DNA from 3 places in the Paenibacillus sp. 10L310 genome. Region 2 is predicted to be linked to each of the others. Evidence: predicted binding sites of a transcription regulator. Region 2 holds the regulator's gene; each other region holds the start of a gene.

Region 1 (7,520 bases), on a different contig from region 2:
TCCGCTTATCTTTGGCATGGACTCGGATCTACCCTAATGGAGATGACGAGTTACCCAACGAAGAGGGTTTGAAATTCTATGAAAATGTATTTGACGAATGTTTGAAGTATGGCATTGAGCCGTTAGTCACCATTACTCATTTTGATGTCCCTATTCATTTGGTGAAAACTATTGGATCGTGGAGAAGTCGAAAAATGGTGGATTATTATGAGAGACTGTGTGAAACGATCTTCACCCTTTATAAAGATAAAGTGAAGTATTGGCTTACCTTTAATGAAATTAACATGCTGTTGCATCTACCTTTTGGTAGCTCAGGCCTAGTGTTTGAAGAAGGTGAGAATGAGGATGCTGTGAAGTATCAGGCGGCTCATCATCAATTGATCGCAAGTGCAAAAGCAACTGAAATTGCGCGTAGAATTAACCCGGAAATTAAGATTGGCTGTATGTTAGCAGGTGCCAACACTTACCCGTATACATGTGCACCAGATGATGTCTGGAAAGCCATGACAAGAGATCGCGAGCACTACTTCTTCGTCGATGTACAGTCCCGAGGAGAATACCCAAACTATGCCAAGAAAATGTTAGAACGAATGAATATTCATTTAGCCATGGAAGACGGGGACGAGGAATGTTTGAAAAATAATACGGTTGATTTCGTTTCGTTCAGTTATTATGGTTCACGATTAACCAGTGCAGACCCGGAAGTAAACACACAAACGGCAGCTAACCTGTTTCCGACACTGCGCAATCCTCATTTGAAAACGAGTGAATGGGGATGGCAAATCGATCCTGAAGGTCTAAGAATTACAATGAATTCCTTGTATGACCGATATCAAAAGCCACTATTCATCGTTGAAAATGGCTTAGGAGCGATAGATACTCCTGATGAGACGGGATATATTGCGGATGATTATAGAATCGAGTATTTGCGTCAACACATCCAAGCTTTCATAACAGCAGTGGAAGAAGATGGCGTAGAGTTGTTGGGTTACACGTCCTGGGGTTGCATTGATCTAGTAAGCTCAAGTTCTGGAGAGATGAGTAAACGATACGGTTTCATACATGTCGACAAAGATGACGCTGGAAATGGTACGTTGAAACGTAGCAAGAAAAAATCCTTTGAATGGTTCAAAAAAGTTATTCAAAGTAACGGTAAAGAACTCTAATCGACTGAGCAGTAACGTATGAAGTCATCGACTTATGCGTTACTGCTTTATCCATTTATCGCAGCATCAAGGCTAACTATTGGCCATATGGAGCAAATACAAACATTAGGAGTTGGTTTTTTATAATATCCATGGAGAAGCTTAAAACATATTCGTTATTGTCCGTTGCGTTATTAATTTCTTCAGGTCCAGTGATTGCCGCTAACATTCCTGCGATAACCAATGATTTTCCAGAGATATCGGTAACACATGTAGGATTATTAACGACCATACCTTCATTATTTGTCATTCTTGGTGTGTTAATTGCTAATCGACTTGAACTTCTTATTGGGAAGAAAGCAACTATACTAACTGGATTAGGACTTGTTCTCATTGCGGGAGTATTCCCTGCATTGTATCATGACCTTTTTTCGTTGCTGTTCATTTCTCGCTGTTTGTTTGGGTTAGGTGTAGGTTTATTTAACCGGCTCATCATTCAGATGATCAGTGATATGTATCATAAGAATCCAGCTAAACAAGCAACCGTAATCGGCTTAGAAAGTGCCTTTGAGGGATTAGGAGGCATTTGTCTAACACTACTCGTTGGTCAACTATTGAAAATGGGCTGGCACACATCATTTTATGTCTACGCCCTGGCACTTCCTATTTTCATTGCATTCCTGCTTTTCGTTCCTTCTGATAAAAAAGAGCATAATAGAAGAGAAGAGGTCACCACGAATTCAAGGTACACAAATAATAAAAAAGCCCTTCAAGTCATGATCGGCTATGGTCTCTTATTATTTGTGATTGTAGCTATCTTCATCAATTATAATTTACAGATTACTCCTTTGATTTTGGAAAAAAATATCGGAACTGCGACAAACGGAAGCAACATGATTGCATTTATAGGTTTGGGAGCTTTTGTTGCCGGCTCTTCTTTTGGGAAAGTATACAAAACACTCGGTAACTATATCGTTCCATTATCGATTCTGTTACTTGGAAGCTCGATGTTCGTTACGACGATCTCGCAAAGTATTATTCTTACTACCGTGTGCTCAATGATCATCGGGTTTTCATTCCGCTGTATAATGCCCTATTTATTGCATACTTTTGCACAACAAATCGCCAAAATGGCAAAGCTGGGTACGACCATTGTTCTGATCGCGTATAACTTGGGAGCCACACTTTCACCCTATGAAGGAAGGTTAATTACGCAATTATTACGACTAGATACAGTGCAATCATTAGTCTCAAGTAATGCAATAATTCTATTATGGATTTCAGCAGTTAGTTTGGGAGTAGTAACCCTTCATCGCAAAAAGAAGAATATTCAACAAACATAGAAAACAGGGAACTTCATGATATGGAGTTCCCTTGTTTTATATTGAGTTGTATGAACTTTTTAAATAGAATTCTTGTAATACACCAAGTGATCGGTCCATTCATTATTTTCGTGTATAAACCCTTTACGTAGACATTCAAATTCCATACCAACACTCTCTGCCAGTTTCATGGAAGGGGTGTTATCCACATTAATATGAGCTTCTATGCGGTGGAATTTCAGATGTTCGAATGGACTCCTCTGGACTGAATTTATGCTCATGGCATAGCACTGAAATAGTCCATAACCACGCTGCGAAACTCTAAAGCGGCTTTGGAAATATACCTGTTTTTATGCGAAAGTAGAGCGATTTCCCGAACGAGCTGGTGTTCCTCTACCTGAAGATATCTAATGCGCTCATGCGGGTTTCTGGCTGTGCTAGGTATAAAAGCGAGACCGATCTCCGCCTCCACAAGGGCTGTTAATCTTGCAGGCTCATCCCCTTCATATACATACTTCGGTAGGAAACCAGCGGATTGACATACGGAATCTACCATATCACGAACCCCATACCCTTGCTTCACCCCAACAAACCACTCGTCCTTAAGCTCTGTTAATTGAATGCTGCTTCGGTCTGCATATCGATGACCCATAGGAACAGCGACTACAATCGGATCGTCATATAGTATCTGACATTCGATATCGTCACCTTCAATCGGAGGGGAGGAGAGACAAAAGTCCACCTCGCCCCGATGCAGAAGTCTGGACATGTTTTCTAACGAGACCATTTGCACATGGAACTGAATATCCGGCTTGTTTTTCCGGAATTCCCGCAGTATGCCGGGCAATGTGCTCGCCGTAGTCACTGCCAATTGCAATGTACCCTGATCCGGATTGGAGAGGTCAGCGATTTCCCGCTTTCCTTGTTCCAATTCAAATAGGGCTTTTTCAGTTCGCTGAAGAAATGTTCTTCCAAAGTCGTTTAGTCGTAGCTTTCTCCCGATTCGATCAAATAAAGGGACTCCAAGGTCGTCCTCTAATCGTTGTATCGTTTTGCTCAGGGAGGATTGCGTGACATGCAGCTTTCCCGCAGCTTCCGTAACATGTTCGCATCGGGCCACTGTCAGGAAATATTTTAGTTGAAGAAGCTCCATTTGCACCATTCCTTCATTCCTTCTAGTTCATCAAATCATAACATATAATGCGTTGGAATAAATGAATACGTTCAAGTAAGATAACAACAGAAGAGAGAGAGGTGCACCAATGAACGTTCGAAATAAAGGATTGATGTTAGCTGTTGGACTCGGAATTATGTTGAATCCGTTGAATTCCTCCATGATTTCGGTGGCAATTTCCAGGCTACAACAAGTGTATCAACTTAATTTTACAGCCGTTTCGTGGATTATTTTATCATTTTACATTGCCAGTGCTGTCGCTCAACCCGTCATGGGCAAGTGTAGTGATTTGTTTGGCCGCAGGAAGATCTTCCTCATGGGTCTTGTTATTGTTTTTGTATCGTCCATGCTAGCTCCGTGGTCTCCCAGTTTTTCATGGCTCATCGTATTCCGGATTGTTCAATCATTTGGCACAAGTATGATGGTGGCCGTCGGAATGGCGATTGTCAGAATGAACGTGACTGAAAAACAAGCCTCCGCCTTGTCCACCTTGGCTATATTCCTTTCTGGAGCGGCTGCAATTGGACCTTTTATTGGTGGAGTATTGATTCATTGGTGGGACTGGCACAGCATATTCTTCGTTAATATTCCGTTTGTCTTGGTGAGTTTTTGGTTCGCCTGGAAAACAATCCCGAAGGACGAGCAATCTCCGTCTATCTCTGGTCACATGTCCATTCGGCAATGGCTTGCGTTAATTGACGCACCAGGTATCCTGATGTTTACGGTAGCTTTGGTGACTCTGCTCATCGGTTTACTTTCAGTAAATTCCACAGGAGATATTTCAACATGGCATCTGCTGACAGGGGGGATCGGGTTAATCGCACTCGTCATGTTCTTCCGACATGAATTAAAAGCAGCCACGCCTTTTATCCCTCTGCGAACGTTTGCCTCATATCCGGAGATGACTTGGGTGAATGTGCAATACATGCTGGTGAACATCTTGTTTTACGCACTTTTTTTTGGAGTTCCTACGTATTTGAAGCAGGTACGTCATCTCAACGAAGTTCATACAGGAATGAGCATGCTAGCTTTGGGGTTATGTTCAGTCATTATTGCTCCGATCGCAGGACGCTGGATTGACAGATCAGGATCACGGCCAGCTCTGATCGTATCCGCTTCTTTAATGACATTTGGCTCTATATTAATCGTTGTTATGAATGAAACTTCTCCAATCTTCATAATCATTGTTGCCTTAGCTTTATTTGGCATAAGTAACGGCCTAAACGCGGTCGGTATGCAAGCAGCACTGTTTAAAAGCACACCGAAAGAAATGATTGGAGTCGCATCGGGTATTTTTAATACATCACGCTATCTGGGGACCATTTTATCGTCGTTATTGATTGGAATTGTTATGGGGGATACATTCAATGTGACAGGATTTCAGATGCTTGGAATCATCCTTACGGTATTAGCTGCATCACTGATCATCATGAGCATACGTCGCGAGGCAGGTTTGGTGAGTCCGGAGCAAGTAAGCAAGTAAAATAGAGAATCTGCCGTGCAATAACACGTTTACACCCAATGAATCAATAGCTCCATTGGGTGTATTTTTTGATTTTCACCAAGTTGTCAGAAAGAGTTGATCCTTTCTTGAACGTTTAGGGTAGAAGACGTGTCTTTGATTGAATTAGGTAAAAATAAAGATATAATAATTTTGATTAATAGGTTTCGTTAGTACTTTAAGTGCATCAATATCAGATTTTAATAGGCATCCAATGATTGTTATTATCGGAGGCCTACAGGAGTAAACGCATTATAGGTGTGGCAAGATATCGTCATACCTAACTTTGTGAAATTTTTCGCAACTCTGCATTGAGCTTGGCCAAATCTGATATTGAATGTTTCTAAATTGAACAGAGTTTGAAAGGAGGCAACACAAAGAATGGCTATTGATACGGTTTTATGGAGCAGGCTAGTGACTGGTTTGACGCTCGGGTTCCACGTGATTTTTGCAACGCTTGGTGTCGGCGTACCTTTGATGATTGCTATTGCAGAGTTCATCGGCATTCGGAAGAAGGATCACCATTACATACTTATGGCAAAGAGGTGGTCCAGAGGGTTTGTCATTTCTGTCGCGGTTGGTGTCGTGACAGGCACAGCGATCTCACTACAGTTGGCCTTGGTATGGCCGAATTTTATGAAACTTGCCGGGAATGTCATTGCACTGCCACTATTTATGGAAGTATTTGCATTCTTTTTTGAAGCAATATTCCTGGGCATTTATCTGTACACGTGGGATCGGTTCAAAAATCCGTATATCCACTGGTTGCTGACTATTCCGATTGTCGCCGGGGCAGGCATGTCTGCTGTTTTTATTACAACAGTGAACGGATTCATGAACCAGCCTGAAGGTTTTGTCATGGAAGCAGGTCAATTCATGGCAGTGAACCCCGTGCAAGCGATGCTGAATACAGCGACGTTCTCCAAAGTGTTCCATGTATTAAGCTCGGCTTATCTGACAGGAGCTGCTCTGTTAGCAGGAATAGCAGCCTTTGCGATGCTGAGAAAAGGAGTGTCAGCCTACCACAAAAAAGGCTTGAATCTCATGATGGCCGTTGTGCTGGTATTCAGTTTGTTAAATTCTTTAGCTGGAGATGTGTCTGCCAAGTTTTTGGCTGAGCATCAGCCGGAGAAGCTCGCAGCTGCCGAGTGGCATTTCGAGACGGAAAGCGGCGCGGATTTGATTTTTTTGGGATGGCTGAATGCAGAACATGAAATTATAGGCGCTCTTCATTTGCCGAAACTGCTCAGTTTCCTTGCCTTTGGAGACTTTAACGCCGAGGTAACCGGGCTGAACGAATTTCCACCAGATGAACACCCGCCCTTACTTGTGCATTATTTGTTTGATCTAATGGCTGGTATTGGATTCGCTCTGCTTGCTATATCAAGTCTGTACTTCCTGTTTGTATTCTGGAAGAAACGTAATCAGTTTAACAAGTGGATGCTTCGTATGGTTGCACTGAGTGCACCGCTTGCTTTTCTGGCCGTTGAGATGGGTTGGTTCTATGCAGAGATCGGGCGGCAACCATGGATCATCCGAGGTTATATGCGGGTAGAAGAGGCCGCTACTTCTTCACCGAGTGTGAGAATTTTATTTTTCGTCTTCTTGCTTCTCTACATTCTGCTAGGCGTTATGTGTGTCGTCGTACTGAGACGGTTGTTCAATAACAATCCTGCTGAACTCGAGATGGAGAAATGGTTGAAGGAGAAGCATGATCAATCAGCCGAGAAAGGGGGCCAGGCATAATGAGTTATGAATTAATTGGTATTTCGGTACTCTGGCTGTTCTTGTACGGCTATCTTATTGTAGCTTCCATTGATTTTGGAGCAGGTTTCTTCGCCTTTTATGCACGCCTGACAAAGCAGGATCACCTGATTAATCGTCTGATCTCCCGTTATCTATCACCGGTCTGGGAGATCACCAATGTATTTTTTGTCTTTTTCTATATTGGCATCGTTGGATTCTTTCCGGATACTGCTTACTATTATGGCTCCGCGCTACTTGTTCCGGGAAGTATTGCCGTCATTTTACTTGCCATTCGTGGTTCATTCTATGCTTTCGAAAATTATGGTTCCAAAAAAAGTATCGTGTATTTGTTCTTATACGGAGCTACGGGTCTACTTATTCCAGCGTCATTGTCAGTGGCACTGACCCTGTCTGAAGGTGGCTTTATTTTGAAGCAGGGAGATACCGTTTCCCTGGATTACTGGGCACTATTTACGAATCCATTATCGTGGAGCATCGTTGGACTGGCGATCGTGTCCGTATTGTTCATTAGTGGGTCATTTCTCACATTTTATGCTTCTCGCGCAGAGGACCATTCGGCATTGAAGCTGATGCGGAACTATGCTTTGTTCTGGAGCACACCGACCATTATT
Region 2 (7,520 bases):
AAGACAGTGACTTGGGCTGGTTCTTGGACGGGATGCGCAGTGAGAAGGAAGCAGAGCCGATTCAGGATCTGGACGGACATACCTATTATCGTCAGCTTGCTCTTAATGTAAGTGATTGGACCGATATTGGTGCACCACGCGATGAGCGGGAGGCTAACCCCCTCGATGGTGTAAGCTTCGAACAGTTTATGGACCAGGTTCGTGAGAACCTGAAGGATACGCTGGATCATTACGAAGAGCGTGAAGCGCAGACTCAGATGTTCAGCAGTGTAAGGCAAGCCCTGGATGAAGAGAAACATCTCTTGATCGAAGCTGGAACGGGTACCGGTAAATCTCTAGGGTATCTGTTGCCTGCTATTTACGAAAGTGTGAAGCAAGAACAGAAAGTTATGGTTAGCACGCATACGATCAATCTGCAGGAGCAATTGAGAGAGCGGGACATTCCGATGCTGACTCAAGTGGTTCCGTTCCCGTTTAAGGCTGCTGTATTCAAAGGACGTGGACATTACCTGTGCCTGCGCAAATTTGAACACAAAATCAATAAACGTGAATTCGCCACACCGAAAGAGGATTATTTCACAGCTGCTCAGATGATCGTCTGGCTTACGCAGACCGAAACCGGAGATGATGAGGAACTTAACCTTAGCGGACGCGGAGGGGACTTCTGGGAGACCGTACAGAGTGAATCCGAATCATGTCTGGGAAGATCCTGTCCATGGTTCCGTAAATGCTTCTACCATCGTGCCAAACATGAAGCAGGGTTGTCTGATATCGTAATCACCAATCACTCCAAATTATTTACGGATGTGAAAGCCGCGCATCAGCTGCTGCCAGCCTATGAGAGTCTTGTGATCGATGAGGCACATCATCTGGAGGATGTCGCTGGTAAACATCTTGGAATGCATATGAAATATTTCACCTTGGTTCATACACTGACCCGCCTATTTAAAGACAGTCGTAATGGTCAGCTACCTATGCTTCGTTCGCAGTTATCCGGGCATGAAAATTCGGTGCAATGGGGCTCCATGGTGGATCAGATGTTCCCGCTCGCTCTTGAAGTTAAGGAGCTGTGGGATCGTATGAGCGATGCCTTGTTTGGTCTCTTGCCTGAACGAAGTGATGCTTCACCGGGAGAGACGGGGCAATTTTCACTGCGTCTGAAAGCATCTCAGAAACCTGCAAAATGGCAGGAGTTGCAGGATCTGGAGAACCAGATCTATGTGACTCTGGGCGATTTGGTTCGCAAAGGGGACAAATTGCTGCTTGAAGTGAAAGAGGATCAGGATGATTATCAATCGGATAGTCTGATCACGGACATTACAGGACTGCTGAAAGATCTGACCACATTGAAGGAGAATCTACGTTTCTTCATGCGTATGGATGACGCCAAAACGGTGTACTGGATGGAAGCCAGCGGCCAATTCCGCAGCAAATCTCTCCAGCTGTATGCCGTACCTGTAGATGTGAGTGCACAACTTAAGGATTTATTTTTTGATAAAAAGAAAAGTGTTGTGCTTACATCGGCTACGCTTTCGGTAGATAAGTCATTCCAGTTCATGATTGAACAGCTTGGCTTGCAGGAAGCCGCCGAGAACAATCGGCTATTAACGTCGATGTTGCCATCACCTTTCAACTATCGCGATCAGGCACTTCTGGTGATTCCGCGTGATTTCCCAAGTGTGAAGGGAAGTGTGGGTGATGCGCACTTTGTTAATATGCTGGTGCAATCACTCGCAGAGACGGCAATTGCTACGCGTGGACGCATGATGGTTCTGTTTACTTCATACAAGATGTTGCGACAGGTCTATGATCCGCTGAAGGAGGCACTGTCTGGCAACGACATCTCGTTGCTTGGGCAAGGCGTTGACAGTGGAAGTCGTTCCAAATTGACTCGCAGGTTTCAAGATGCCAAAGCAACGGTACTTCTGGGCACAAGTAGCTTCTGGGAGGGTGTAGATATCCCGGGAGAGGCGTTAACTTGTCTCGCTATTGTGCGACTGCCTTTCCAGCCACCGAATCATCCGTTGGTGGAAGCCAAGAGTGAGTTGCTCCAGGAACAGAAGAAAAATCCGTTCATGAAACTGTCCGTGCCACAAGCGGTCATTCGTTTCAAGCAGGGATTTGGCCGATTGGTACGTACAGCAAAGGACAGAGGAATTGTCATTGTTTATGATACACGGGTGATTGAAGCGTATTATGGTAAATTCTTTTTGTATTCATTACCTGGTCCCAAAATGGAGCATATGCTCACGGAGCAAATGGTTCCACGAATTACTGAGTGGTTGGAAAAACCTGCTAATGAACAAAAATAATGGTTGTTTTGTTCGTTATATCATTGCATGACACTATCGTTTGGCGTTAAACTTTATTAGATATTTCCGTATCCGATTAAAGCAGTTGCACGTAAGAACTTATAACCTAAATTACAAGGAGCATTCTGTATAAAATGTCACGTTTATCTTTGAGTTTTATACAGAATGCTCATCTTTTCATCTATTATTTTATCGCGGCCTTGGTAAGGGGGAGCAAGAATGAAATCGGATAAAATTTCAGAAGCGGTGGTACGACGTCTGCCTGTTTACTTGCGTTATTTGAACGAGTTGCATCAGCGTGAGGTGGCTACTGTTTCTTCTCAAGAGCTTGGACAGAGGCTGGATCTGAATCCGGCCCAAATTCGTAAAGACCTGGCTTACTTCGGTGATTTTGGTCGTAAAGGGATCGGGTATGATGTATCCTATTTGATCGAGAAAATTCGTCACATTCTCAAAATCGATCAGCAAATTAATGTAGCTCTGGTAGGAGCGGGTAACCTCGGTCAAGCCTTGTCCAACTACAACGCATATCTGAAAGACAACATGAAGATTGTTGCTGTATTTGATGCATATGGACCGAAGATAGGTAGTCAAATCAACAGTTTGACGGTAAAACCAATGGATGAATTGACGGAAGCGGTTAAAATGGAAAACATTCGCATCGGAATTATCACGGTTCCGGATACGGAAGCCCAAAATGTAGCCGATCAGCTTATTGAATCAGGAATTGAAGCGATCCTTAATTTTGCACCAACCATTCTAAAAACACCGCCGCATATCCGCATTCACCATGCTGACTTTACAACGGATCTGCTTAGTTTGGCCTATTACTTGGAGACTGGAAAGGACGACGAGGAAGATGACAACAAATAGATGGGTAATTCACAACGGCAAATTTGCCGTTAATGAAGGCGGCACAACATGGAACGTGGTCCACGGATACATGGTTGTTGAGAATGACAAGATTGTGCATATTGGTGAGACATTGCCGGATGAAGACAAAAATTGTACCAAAGTGGATGGAAAAGGACTGTTCTTCCTGCCGGGTCTGATCAATACGCATGGTCATGCAGCGATGTCGTTGCTCAGAGGGCACGGAGACGATCTTGCATTGCAAGTATGGTTGCAGGAAAAAATGTGGCCGATGGAAGCGAAAATGACTTCAGAAGACGTATATTGGGGAACTTCGCTATCGGTGCTTGAAATGTTGAAAGGCGGAACTACAGCTTTCCTGGACATGTACGATCACATGGATCAAGTTGCCAAAGTTGTGGAGCAATCCGGCGTTAGAGCAGCACTGGCACGTGGTGTAATCGGGCTGTGCTCGGAAGAAGAACAATTGCGGAAGCTGGAGGAGTCGGCTGCGTTTGCGCGTGAGTGGAATGGACAGGCAGATGGTCGCATTACAACCGTAATCTCGCCACATGCACCATATACATGCCCTCCTGACTACATAGAGAAGCTTGTGCAGGTCGCGAACGACCTAAACCTTCCCCTTCATACACATATGTCGGAAACGCTTCGTGAAGTCGAGCAGAACGTGGCTGATTATGGACTGCGTCCTGTGGCACATCTGGAGAAACTGGGCTTTTTCTCTCGTCCATCCCTGGTTGCACATGCGGTGCATCTGAATGACGAAGAGATTGAGATTCTGGCCCGTCATGATGTGGCTGTATCCCATAACCCGGGAAGTAACCTGAAACTCGCTTCAGGTGTTGCGCGGGTACCTGCGTTGCTGAAAGCAGGAGTTACCGTGTCACTCGGAACAGACGGACCGGCAAGCAACAACAACCTGGATATGTTCGAGGAAATGAGACTGGCTGCATTGATTCACAAAGGTGTATCTGGTGACCCGACGGCAGTGCCAGCAGGCGAAGCGTTATTACTCGGAACGTCATACGGTGCCAAATCCATCTTCTTGAACAATACCGGAGCACTCCAGGTCGGCATGAAGGCTGACTTTATCGCCTTGGACATTGAACAGGCACATTTCTATCCACATACAGACCTGATCTCACATACAATCTATTCGGCTTCTGCCAAGGATGTTGAGCACGTATGGGTGGATGGGAAACAAGTGGTGAAACATGGCGAATGTCTGACACTGGATGAAGAACGCATTTTGCGTGAGTCTCAATTGGCATTTGATGGTCTGCTTGCTCGTTAATTGCAGGACAGCATCATAGGGAAAGGAAGTTCGGCTTTTGAAGAAAAAAAAGAAGTGGATATGGATTTCGCTGCTTGCACTGGTTCTGATTCTGTTTGGACTTCAGCGTTATTACGTCCATGTCACGCAGGACCAACGCAAGGAAGAAGCGCTCGCCATACAAGCAGCACAGGAGCAACTGGGCATTACATCCTATGATGAATTGCGCAAGTACATCTGGGGAGACAAAGAAGGCTCTGACAACATCTACTGGACCCTGATCGGCAAAAACAAGGATAACCAGGATGTTATGGTCTGGGTTAAATTCGATGCAAACAATCAACCGGTTAAGGGTGCAAACGCTGTACACAGTGAGTTGTTGCAGAATGGCATGTCCGAAGCGCAGATACGCAATCGCTTCAGTTCTGAAGTTCCTGCCGGTGAGATTAAACGAATCATGCCCGGAGTTGTGAATGGAATATATGTGTGGCAAGTGTATTATAAAGACGGTACGCATAACCACTATCGCTTTTATCGTTTTAGCAACGGAGAACAGGTGGACCTGGTCTACACACTCCCGAACAGCTAGAACAAGATAGAGTGAGATAACTAGAGAATTAAAGAAATGAAAGAACCGGCAGACGGATATCCGACTGAACCGGTTCTTTGTGTTGTCTGTAAACATATTTGATTTAAATAGTTAAAATTAATAATTTATTCATATTTTCGCCTTCGAAATTGTATATACGATGTGATATACTCAGATATGTACTCAAAGTTACATTCAAAACAAATAAACCTGTCAAAATTATCGCAGGAGTCAATGTGCACATATTCGTATATACCAATAAGCCAGTAGGTTGGGCCAAATTCCGGGAGGGGTAATTCACTTGAAGCTAAAAGTATTGCCTATTGCTTTAACTGCCGTCATTTCAGCCGTTGTGTTGTTTGGAGGTTGGTTTGTATATCGTCAGGTGGCTGTGCAGAATCCGATTGAAAAAATGGTAACCCAGTACGATGGAGTCAATGACGTTCAATTAACTATTAACCGCAATGACGTACAATTGAAACTGGATCTGCAACCTGATGTTGATTTGGGCAGACTGGTACAATATATTCACAAAGAAGGACAGACCCTGATTGGAACACGCTCACTAAAGTTGGATGTTGTGGATCATTCCAGTGAAGCACTGGAAAGTTGGTGGGGTGATGCGATGTTCACCGTAGCTCAGGCGATGGAGAACAAGCAATACACCGAGATTACACCAACGTTGTCAAAGATGGCGACGAATGGAATTAAGGTAAATACAGCGATGGATGACAACAATGTATATGTCAGTCTCAGAGACGGAGATGCCAGCAAGTTTATTATTCTGCCGCGTGTGCCCGGTCAGATAGGAGTGTGGCCTAATGCCTAAGTGGACAAAAGAAGTTGCCATCGGATTTTTTCCCGTATTGATTATTTTCCTTGCTTTTACTGGTGTTAATATTGTTCCGATCCTGATTGCAGCAGTGCTTGTCGGAGCTTTGCTGTTCATGATGCAAATGCGTGGCGGGATTACAGTAGGCGCTGCACAGGAACGTAAACGGAAGAAAAAAGGACCTTCCAAGCTTACTTTTGAAGAAATTGGCGGACAAGACAGTGCTAAGCAGGAATTGCGTGAAGCGCTTGACTTTCTGATCAAACATGAAGAAATCCGGAAGTTCGGGATTCGCCCGTTAAAAGGGATCTTGCTGACGGGCCCTCCAGGGACAGGAAAAACGTTGATGGCCAAGGCTGCTGCCCATTACACCGATTCTATTTTTGTAGCAGCATCGGGTAGTGAGTTCGTGGAAATGTATGTTGGTGTGGGTGCCAGCAGAATTCGGGATTTGTTCAAGGACGCGAGAACCCGTGCCACCAAGGAAAATAAGGAAAACGCTATTATCTTTATCGATGAAATCGATGTCATCGGAGGGAAACGTGAGGGTGGTCAACAGCGTGAATATGATCAGACCCTCAATCAGCTCCTGACGGAAATGGATGGAATCTATTCTTCCGATACGCCAAGAATTCTGGTTATCGCTGCAACGAACCGTAAAGAGATGCTGGATAGCGCCCTGACGCGACCGGGACGTTTTGACCGCCACATTCAAGTGGACTTGCCTGACAAAAAGGGCAGAAAGCATATTCTGGAACTGCATGCGGTGAACAAACCTCTGTTGAAGGAAGTTAATCTGGAGAAAACAGCGGAAGAATCATATGGTTTCTCCGGTGCACAGCTCGAAAGTGTGATGAACGAAGCAGCAATATACGCCATGAGAGACGGGCTGTTAAACATTGAACAGCGGCATTTGTCCCTGGCTATTGATAAAGTCATGATGGGTGAGAAGACAGACCGTGAGTCCAGCGTGGAAGAGAAGAAAAGGGTCGCCATTCATGAGTTGGGACATGCCATTATGGCTGAACTCGTTCGTCCAGGCAGTGTTAGTCAGGTGGCACTTAGTCCGCGTGGTCAGGCGCTGGGATATGTACGTCATAACCCGCAACAGGAACAGTTCCTCTATACGAAGCGCTTTCTGGAAGAGCAGATCATGATTGCACTCGGAGGAGCAGCTGCGGAGGAAATGTACTACGGTGGTCGTTCCACGGGTTCACGCAATGACTTTGATCAGGCAACCAATGTTGTACAGACGATGATGGCTTCGGGGTTGACTTCACTTGGGATTGTGAACATGGATATGGTCACAACCGAGGAACTGATGCGAGAGAATAAATTAATTCTGCAAGAACTGATGGAGCAGACAAAGCGGTTACTTGAAGAACAACGGACAATTTTCGACAATTCACTCGACATTTTGATTCGTGAGGAAGTTTTGTCTGGCGAGCAATTTCGTTGTCAATTTCGTGACAGTGCCCTTCTACCAGCATAATTTATTTATGCTGGTTATTTTTTTTTACATTTCACTCGTGCTAAGATATTATTATATGTTGGGTCGAAATTTGTAATTTTCGGCGAACAGGGTACAATAGAGAAATAGAGAACCGAAAGGATGGAGCAGAACCATGTTTTTCAAAAAAA
Region 3 (7,520 bases), on a different contig from region 2:
ATGTTCAGTCCCGAGATGCTTGCTTTGGCTGGGCCCGATCTGAGAAAATCTAACGGCTTCCAGGCGCTGTTTGTTTTGGAACCGTTTTATCGTAATATTCACTCCTTTCCGAGTAAATTGGCGTTATCCATTTCCAGTCTGGAGTATGTAGAATCGCTGATATCGTTCATGATTGAGGAGTATCAGAGTAAACAGCAAGGGTATCAGACGATGTTGATCTCACGTCTTACGGAGATGGTTGTTTATTTGTCGAGGCAATATGATACGCAGGAGAAAGGGATCGAAGGTAATAATCTGATGCATCTGGCAAATGCCATTTCATTTATCGAAGATCATTATCTGGAGCCACTGTCACTAGAGGATATTGCGGGGAAGTCGAATATCTCAATAAGGCATCTGAATCGGATTTTTCGATCCTATTATCAGATGACCCCGATCTCTTATCTGCAAAAGTTGCGTCTGGAGAAGGCATGTCATTTGTTGAAAAACGGGAATCTGTCCATCACGGAAATTTCGTATGAATGTGGATTTAACGACAGTAATTATTTCACCCGCCAGTTTAAGAAAGCCTTTGGCAAGTCTCCCAAAACATACAGGCAGACTCATTAATACATGACTGAATAAAAAACCAAAACAGGGCCTCCTCATATGGAGGTCCTGTCTGCTGTCTAGGGGAAAAGGGGGAATTTAATAGTCCAAAAGCCGTCTGTTGTCATGCCACTGACCGTACATTTTATTTTCCTTTGTGTGGGTTATGAACTTATCCAATCTGCTCTGGAATAATACTGGCTGATTCTTAACACTTTGGATCGTATCGATACGAACGTTTTGATACAGGACAGGGAAGGCCATGAAATTTGCATAAACCTGCTGGTCTTCTTTCAGCCTTTGTTCGATCACACCATCAATAATGAAAGCAGTCGGCTCCATAACAGGAAGAACCTTTCTACCCTCGTCATGCATGAAGCCCAACTTTTCAAGACGACGGACACGTTCCTTGTTCAATTCAGTCCATGAGCTACGTTTACTCCTAGGAGATAATCTTTGTGCTAATTGAGTCTCGGATATTTTCTTTTTGACTCCATCGATCCAGCCAAAGCACAGCGCCTCCTCAACCACGTCCAAATACAGCAGGTTATTTGGCACGGGTTTTATGCTTATCATTACCCAGCAAGATTTCTCGACTTTTCCATGCGTCTGCAACCAATTTCTCAATTCATCCCTCGACGTCACGGGGATACAATGTACATTTTCCATCCGATTGTCAACTATACTTGAGCCGGTTCCTGATACCAGAAGAGTGAATAGTCATTCATGATGGAGGCGTGCCCCAATTGACGCAGCATCGTAGAAACATTGCCTCGATGATAGGTTCCGTGGTTAACCACATGGATTACGATGTCCGATAAGCTGGTTTCGCGAACTCCTGCAAATGGATTATCGAGTAGAATGGTTTGCTCCAAATCAGCTTGGCCTCGTAACCACTCACTGTATTGTGCCGACAGGTCGGTAAAACATTGGATGTACTCATCCACAGAACCGTGAATTTCACTATTGAGTGGTATGCATGCTTGCAGTGCCTCGGGCATACCGGTGCCAGTTAACACCAGATACCACATCTTATCCACTGTATAGATATGGCTGAGTGCGTGAGCAATGGTTGGATATGAACTGTTCACTTCCTGACTCAGTACAGAAGAGGGCAATTCCTTGATTCTGCCCAGGATGGTTTGGTTGGCCCATGCGTGGTAGTTATACATTTGTTCCGGATGATTCATTGATGATCGTCTCCTTTAATTTGGCGATGGATTGGATGAACTTACTGAGATGATTATAAAAAAAGAAGTATGACAACAGCGTGTCATACTTCTTCATAGAGCTTAAGTGCGTTTCGAAGTTGTTCTTTCAGAATGCCTCGTAATTCAATCGGTTCGAGCACCTCGGCGCCACTGCCCAAACTAAGTAGAAACGACCATAACCACTTGGCTTGTAACGGTTGATAAACCGGGATACGCATCGTCATACTTCCATCCTCGTGAAATTGTTTATCTGCCTGTTGAAAATGATCCATGGCTTCCGCGAGCGCTTCCGGGTTCACCCGAAATACCACATCACTTACCTGATCTTGCCATGACAGATCTGACACAACCGTCTCTTGGGGAAGCTCAAGGTGGGGTTGGAAGTGTTCAGATGTCAGTTGCACGTTCATCATCCGGGACAGTCGGAACTCGCGATAATCCTGCCGTGTCTGGCAAAATCCATATACATACCAATTACGATATTTAAAATGTAATTTTACCGGTTCCAGATGGCGGGGTGTATGTTCATTCTTTGTATTGATGTAGTCAAAACGGACAACCTGATGATCCGTAATACCTTTACGCAGATGAGGAAGGGCATCAGGTTCTGTTCGGCGTGTCTCCAGATCCACCGATAGACTTGAGGTTTGATGCTCCGGTCCAATCGTTTGCAGACGTTCAATCGTGCCTTGTGCACGTGCATCTTCGAATACTGTGGATAGACTGCTCAGGATCGTGATCAGGGAATCCACATCATAAGAACCGAGCAAGCTTTTATCCATCTTGTATCCGTCCATCATGCCGTAGCCACCTTTGAGTCCCTGATGGGAGACGACCGGGAAGCCGGCGGCACAGATTACATCAATATCCCGATAGATCGTTCTTGGGGACACCTGAAACTCTTCAGCCAAGGTGGAAGCAGACAATACTTCGTGGTTCAGCAGTTTGTATATGATTGAGATTAATCGCTCCAATTTCAAAAGGTATCCCCGCCCGTTATTCCATTTTGTCATTACAGGCCATTATTATATCACGCCAGGGTAAACAACATGGAGGATTACACAGGGTCTATAGGAGGTCATATCATGCAGTAAGTTTTGTTCCAACATGATTGGACAAGTTATTCGGTGTGATGAAACAAAAAAAGAGTGCTGGATAGCACCCTCTCGAAGACACATGATTGTTGTTGTGTTGAACAGTTATGTTAGCAGATCGATCGAACTTCATATCGAGTGAATAGTCAGAGACGGCTCTACTCTTCTTGCACGTTATAGAGAACCCGAGCGAGCAGATTCTGTCCATAGTTTCCGAAGTTTTTACCAAAGATCGTTAAGCCCCGTTTGTTCAAAGGTTCGTCCGTAACGGCAATGCGGAAGTGAATATCGCTTTTGTAATCCAGCCCAATCTGGTCCAGCGTCACATCCGAGATGCGGCATCCGTCGATATAGCTGCCTTCTTGTGTAATCCGGATCAGCTTCAGCATGCCGTACTGATTCAAGTGCGGAGGCCACCATTCCGGATTAAAGGTACCGCGTGTATTGCCAAAATCCCCCGGACTTGTCCAGCAGCCAATCTCAATCCCATTGACATAGAAGTAAATATCCGAAGGGTAATTGTCACAAAAGCCAGGGGCCTCCGATCCCAGTTCCATCGACAACTGAATTTCGCTAAAGGACTGATTGGGTTTGAGATAGTTTGGAATCCGATATTCCAGATAACCTTCAGCCAGCCAGATCATCTCCGCATCAATTCGCAGTGGATCAGCAAAGTACCGCGGATCATCGAACTCTCCAACAATGCTGTCCCGGGTAGCGAGACCACATGTAGGTGCGGCCTGATAATCGCTGTAATGACCGACCTGAATTTCCACCTCATAACGATTGTTAATCTCTTGTGAACGCAGATCAACCATCAATTTTTCCTCATTGAGATAACATATCTTCTGAATTCCATGTTTGCCAACGGCGGTGTTGATCTCGATCAATCCGCTCTCTTCAAGCTTCTTGATATGCATCGTGATGGCGCCATTGCTCAGTCCCAGCTTGGTTGCAAGATCATTGAGATTAAGACTTTGGTTCTTGGCCAGCAGCTCGATGATCTGAATCCGGATTTCCGAACTAAGCGCTTTGAAGATATTCACACCCGACATCAGATCTTTAATATAAATCATAGGTGGATTTCCTTTCCCCGTTCTGAACAAAGTCTTCGACACAGACATTTGCACATTTATATGTTTTATTTCAGATAATTATAAATCATTCCCTCATGGAAGGGAAGGGTGGAGAAATAGAAGCCAAAACCCTTGTATATAGCGCAAATACGAGAATATAACCTATTTTTTGTCCACTATTCCGGTTAAAATAAGTGTTAATCAGTTCACATATATTTGAAATATACCATTGAAATGTAATGTAACCGCTTTTATAATCCTATTATACCTAAATTGATTCAATACTTCATGAACCTAATTAACCATTTGAACAGGAAAGGTGGAGTTTGGTTTGGAAAAGTTAAGCAATGTGAAGAGGTTTAAGTGGAAACGGTTAGCGTTACCGGCATTACTTGTGATGGTATTACTGCTGGCAGGTCAGTCAAAAGCTTTGGCGGCATTCTGGAATCTGACCGGAGATACCGCTGTTCATGATCCGTCGATTATCAAAGAGGGCAGTTCCTGGTACACCTTTTCAACCGGCCCGGGCATTCAAGTATTGAAATCCGATAATGGTTCGTCCTGGTATCGTGTTCCACAAATCTTCTTAAGTAAGCCATCCTGGTGGGCTTCTGCCGTTCCGGGACAAAGCGGATTGGATGTATGGGCACCGGATGTAGAGCAGTATAACGGAAAAGTATGGCTCTATTATTCAATCTCCACCTTTGGCTCCAATCGGTCTGCGATTGGTCTTGCTTCTGCGAACAGCATTGGGGCAGGGCAATGGAAGGATGAAGGATTGGTGCTTCAAACCACGACCGCCAATAATTATAATGCCATTGATCCAAATCTGGTCATTGATGCTTCAGGCAATCCATGGCTGGCCTTTGGTTCTTTCTGGAGTGGCCTGAAGATTGTCAAGCTGGACAAAAACACGATGAAACCGACGGGAAGTATAACTTCCATTGCTGCGCGCCCGAATAACGGAGGTGCTATTGAAGGACCAAGTATTGTATATCGTGGCGGCTACTATTACCTGTTTGCTTCCATCGATTCTTGCTGCCAAGGGGTGAACAGTACCTACAAAATGGTCTATGGACGTTCGACCAGTATAACAGGCCCTTATGTGGACAAAAACGGAGTTAATATGCTGAATGGTGGCGGAACGATATTGGATACAGGCAATGTGAAGTGGAAAGGTCCAGGTGGTCAGGACGTGTACAACGGCAATGTCATCGCAAGACATGCCTATGATGCAGAGGATAATGGCAATCCGAAATTGCTGATTAATGACTTGCTTTGGGACTCGAGTGGCTGGCCGAAATACTGATTTATTTTATATAAATATAAAATGTTTTATAAAAGTGTTGACTAAAGTGATCTGGATTTGATAAATTTAACAACAGAAATCTTATTTCATCCAATTGAATACGGTTACAAGTCCAGATCAGGAGGGGTTCAGATGGTAAAGAAAAAGAATTGGGTCACATTTATGCTTCTTATGCTGGTAAGTGCACTGGTACTTGCGGGGTGCGGAGGAGGCAGCGGTGCAAGTGGGGACAAGGAGTTAACATTTATGTTCCGCGGCGGTACTGATGAGCAGAAAGCATACCAAGCGGTGGTCAAGAAATTCGAAGAAGATCATCCGGGTGTGAAAGTCAAAATTATCGTAACGGCTGCGGATCAATATGCAACCAAGCTAAGAGCGGCAATTACAGGCAACAGCTTGCCTGACGTATTTTATATCAATCCGGGTGACGTGAAAGCGTATGTGAACAGCAATGTGCTGATGAACCTCACTTCGTATATTGAAAACAATCCGGATGTTGATCTCGATAATATCTGGAAATACGGCGTGGACCTGTATCGTTATGACGGCCAAATGGCAGGTCAAGGTGATATCTACGGTATGCCGAAGGATCTGGGGCCATTTGCACTGGGCTACAACAAAACGTTGTTTGAAAAAGAGGGCATCCCACTCCCTGACAAGGATAAACCATACACATGGGAAGAGTTCATCAAGGTGAACCAGCAAGCGACCAAGGATACCAATGGAGATGGTAAACCGGATGTATACGGTACTGGATTCAACGTACAGTGGGCACTGCAATCCTTTGTATGGAGCAACGGTGGGGATTGGTTGGATGAGACCAAAACAAAAGTAACGATTGATGATCCAAAATTCGCTGAAGCACTGCAATTCTTCGCGGATATGCAGAACGTATACAAAATTACACCTTCCATTGAGGAAGCGCAAACATTGGATACGTATCAACGCTGGATGAAAGGTGAAATGGCTTTCTTCCCTGTAGGACCATGGGATATGAGTACATTTGAGAAACTGCCTTTCGATTATGATTTGCTGCCTTTCCCTGCGGGGTCGACTGGCAAATCGGCAACGTGGATTGGATCTCTGGGAATCGGAGTGTCGGCGAAGACAAAACATCCGGAAGAAGCAGCAGCATTGGTGAATTACCTTACAGCTTCGAAGGAAGGTATGCAGCAACTGGTAGATGCCAAGGTACAGATTCCGAACTTGCTTGATATGGCAGACGAGTGGGCCAAAGATACATCCACGAAACCAGCCAACAAACAGGAATTCATTGATATCGTTGAAGATTACGGCCGGGCTCTGCCAGGTAACTACACGTACAATGCGGAATGGTATGACCTGTTCTTCACGGATATCCAGCCGGTATTGGATGGCAAGATTACAGCCGCAGACTATGTGAAGCAGCAACAACCGAAAATGCAAAAACTGCTCGACAAAGCGGTTGAACAAGAAAAGAAATCTCAGAAATAGTAGATAGGAAAGGGTGATGCCGGCAGCCTGCAATCATGCTGCTGGCATCATTCGTATTGGAACTTATTGGATTCCATACGGGCATGTGGCATTCGTTGATCGACAAGGTTCAATCGAAGAATGCCACATGCTGATACTAGAAACAGGGGTGAACGCCGTGATTACGAAATCGAGTTTGTATCGCAAAGAGATGCTGTACGGATATCTGTTTATTTTACCTCCGATTCTTGGATTGCTGATCTTTGTCATGTTCCCGTTCCTCTACTCCCTTTATGGTTCCTTTACGGATTGGGACGGACTGGGACAGATGAACTTTATCGGTTTGGCCAACTTCAAGGATTTGCTCACGGATGACCTTTTCTACAAAGCGATGTTTAATACATTCTTCCTGATGCTCGGTATCCCGATTGGTCTGCTGTTGGCGCTGTTGCTGGCAATGGGTCTAAATCGTAAAATTCCCGGCACCACAACATTCCGAGTAATCTATTACATCCCGGTCATTTCTTCTCTCGCTGCGGTGTCCATTATGTGGAACTGGGCGTACAACGGAGATTACGGTCTGGTGAACCAATTCCTTGACCTGTTTGGGATTAAAGGTCCTAACTGGCTCGCGAACAAAGACACGGTTAAACCGGCTTTGATTATTATGACGGTGTGGAAAGGCTTGGGATACACGATGTTGTTGTACCTGGCAGCACTGCAAAGTGTATCACGTACATACTACGAGGCGGCTGAGCTGGATGGAGCAAACGGGTTCCAAATCTTCCGC

The links. The regulator Rex, encoded in region 2, represses fermentation and respiration genes when NADH is low (regulators of the CRP and FNR family bind a similar motif). The targets are predictions, from matches to a motif close to TTGTGAAATATTTCACAA.
Region 1: a site for Rex is predicted at 5,429-5,446, ahead of AC1DE7_RS05870 (cytochrome ubiquinol oxidase subunit I). Genes of this name have one in related genera too.
Region 3: a site for Rex is predicted at 4,164-4,181, ahead of AC1DE7_RS27485 (arabinan endo-1,5-alpha-L-arabinosidase AbnA). Genes of this name have one in related genera too.

What each region holds. Positions count from the first base shown of each region.
Region 1 is NZ_JBFTKC010000002.1:52,967-60,486, reverse strand. Features, by position in the region: gene AC1DE7_RS05895 (6-phospho-beta-glucosidase) at 1-1,166, shown strand, start outside; gene AC1DE7_RS05890 (MFS transporter) at 1,298-2,488, shown strand; partial or broken gene AC1DE7_RS05885 (GNAT family N-acetyltransferase) at 2,548-2,718, opposite strand; gene AC1DE7_RS05880 (LysR family transcriptional regulator) at 2,745-3,620, opposite strand; gene AC1DE7_RS05875 (MFS transporter) at 3,730-5,124, shown strand; gene AC1DE7_RS05870 (cytochrome ubiquinol oxidase subunit I) at 5,524-6,888, shown strand; gene AC1DE7_RS05865 (cytochrome d ubiquinol oxidase subunit II) at 6,888-7,520, shown strand, end outside.
Region 2 is NZ_JBFTKC010000003.1:524,337-531,856, reverse strand. Features, by position in the region: gene dinG (ATP-dependent DNA helicase DinG) at 1-2,312, shown strand, start outside; gene AC1DE7_RS11380 (redox-sensing transcriptional repressor Rex) at 2,532-3,185, shown strand; gene AC1DE7_RS11375 (amidohydrolase) at 3,172-4,479, shown strand; gene AC1DE7_RS11370 (DUF5590 domain-containing protein) at 4,517-5,047, shown strand; gene AC1DE7_RS11365 (hypothetical protein) at 5,349-5,876, shown strand; gene AC1DE7_RS11360 (AAA family ATPase) at 5,869-7,371, shown strand; gene AC1DE7_RS11355 (3-hydroxyacyl-CoA dehydrogenase family protein) at 7,505-7,520, shown strand, end outside.
Region 3 is NZ_JBFTKC010000021.1:30,947-38,466, reverse strand. Features, by position in the region: gene AC1DE7_RS27510 (helix-turn-helix domain-containing protein) at 1-609, shown strand, start outside; gene AC1DE7_RS27505 (YdeI/OmpD-associated family protein) at 688-1,257, opposite strand; gene AC1DE7_RS27500 (DinB family protein) at 1,269-1,778, opposite strand; gene AC1DE7_RS27495 (helix-turn-helix transcriptional regulator) at 1,862-2,779, opposite strand; gene AC1DE7_RS27490 (ArsR/SmtB family transcription factor) at 3,052-3,969, opposite strand; gene AC1DE7_RS27485 (arabinan endo-1,5-alpha-L-arabinosidase AbnA) at 4,367-5,278, shown strand; gene AC1DE7_RS27480 (ABC transporter substrate-binding protein) at 5,411-6,751, shown strand; gene AC1DE7_RS27475 (carbohydrate ABC transporter permease) at 6,909-7,520, shown strand, end outside.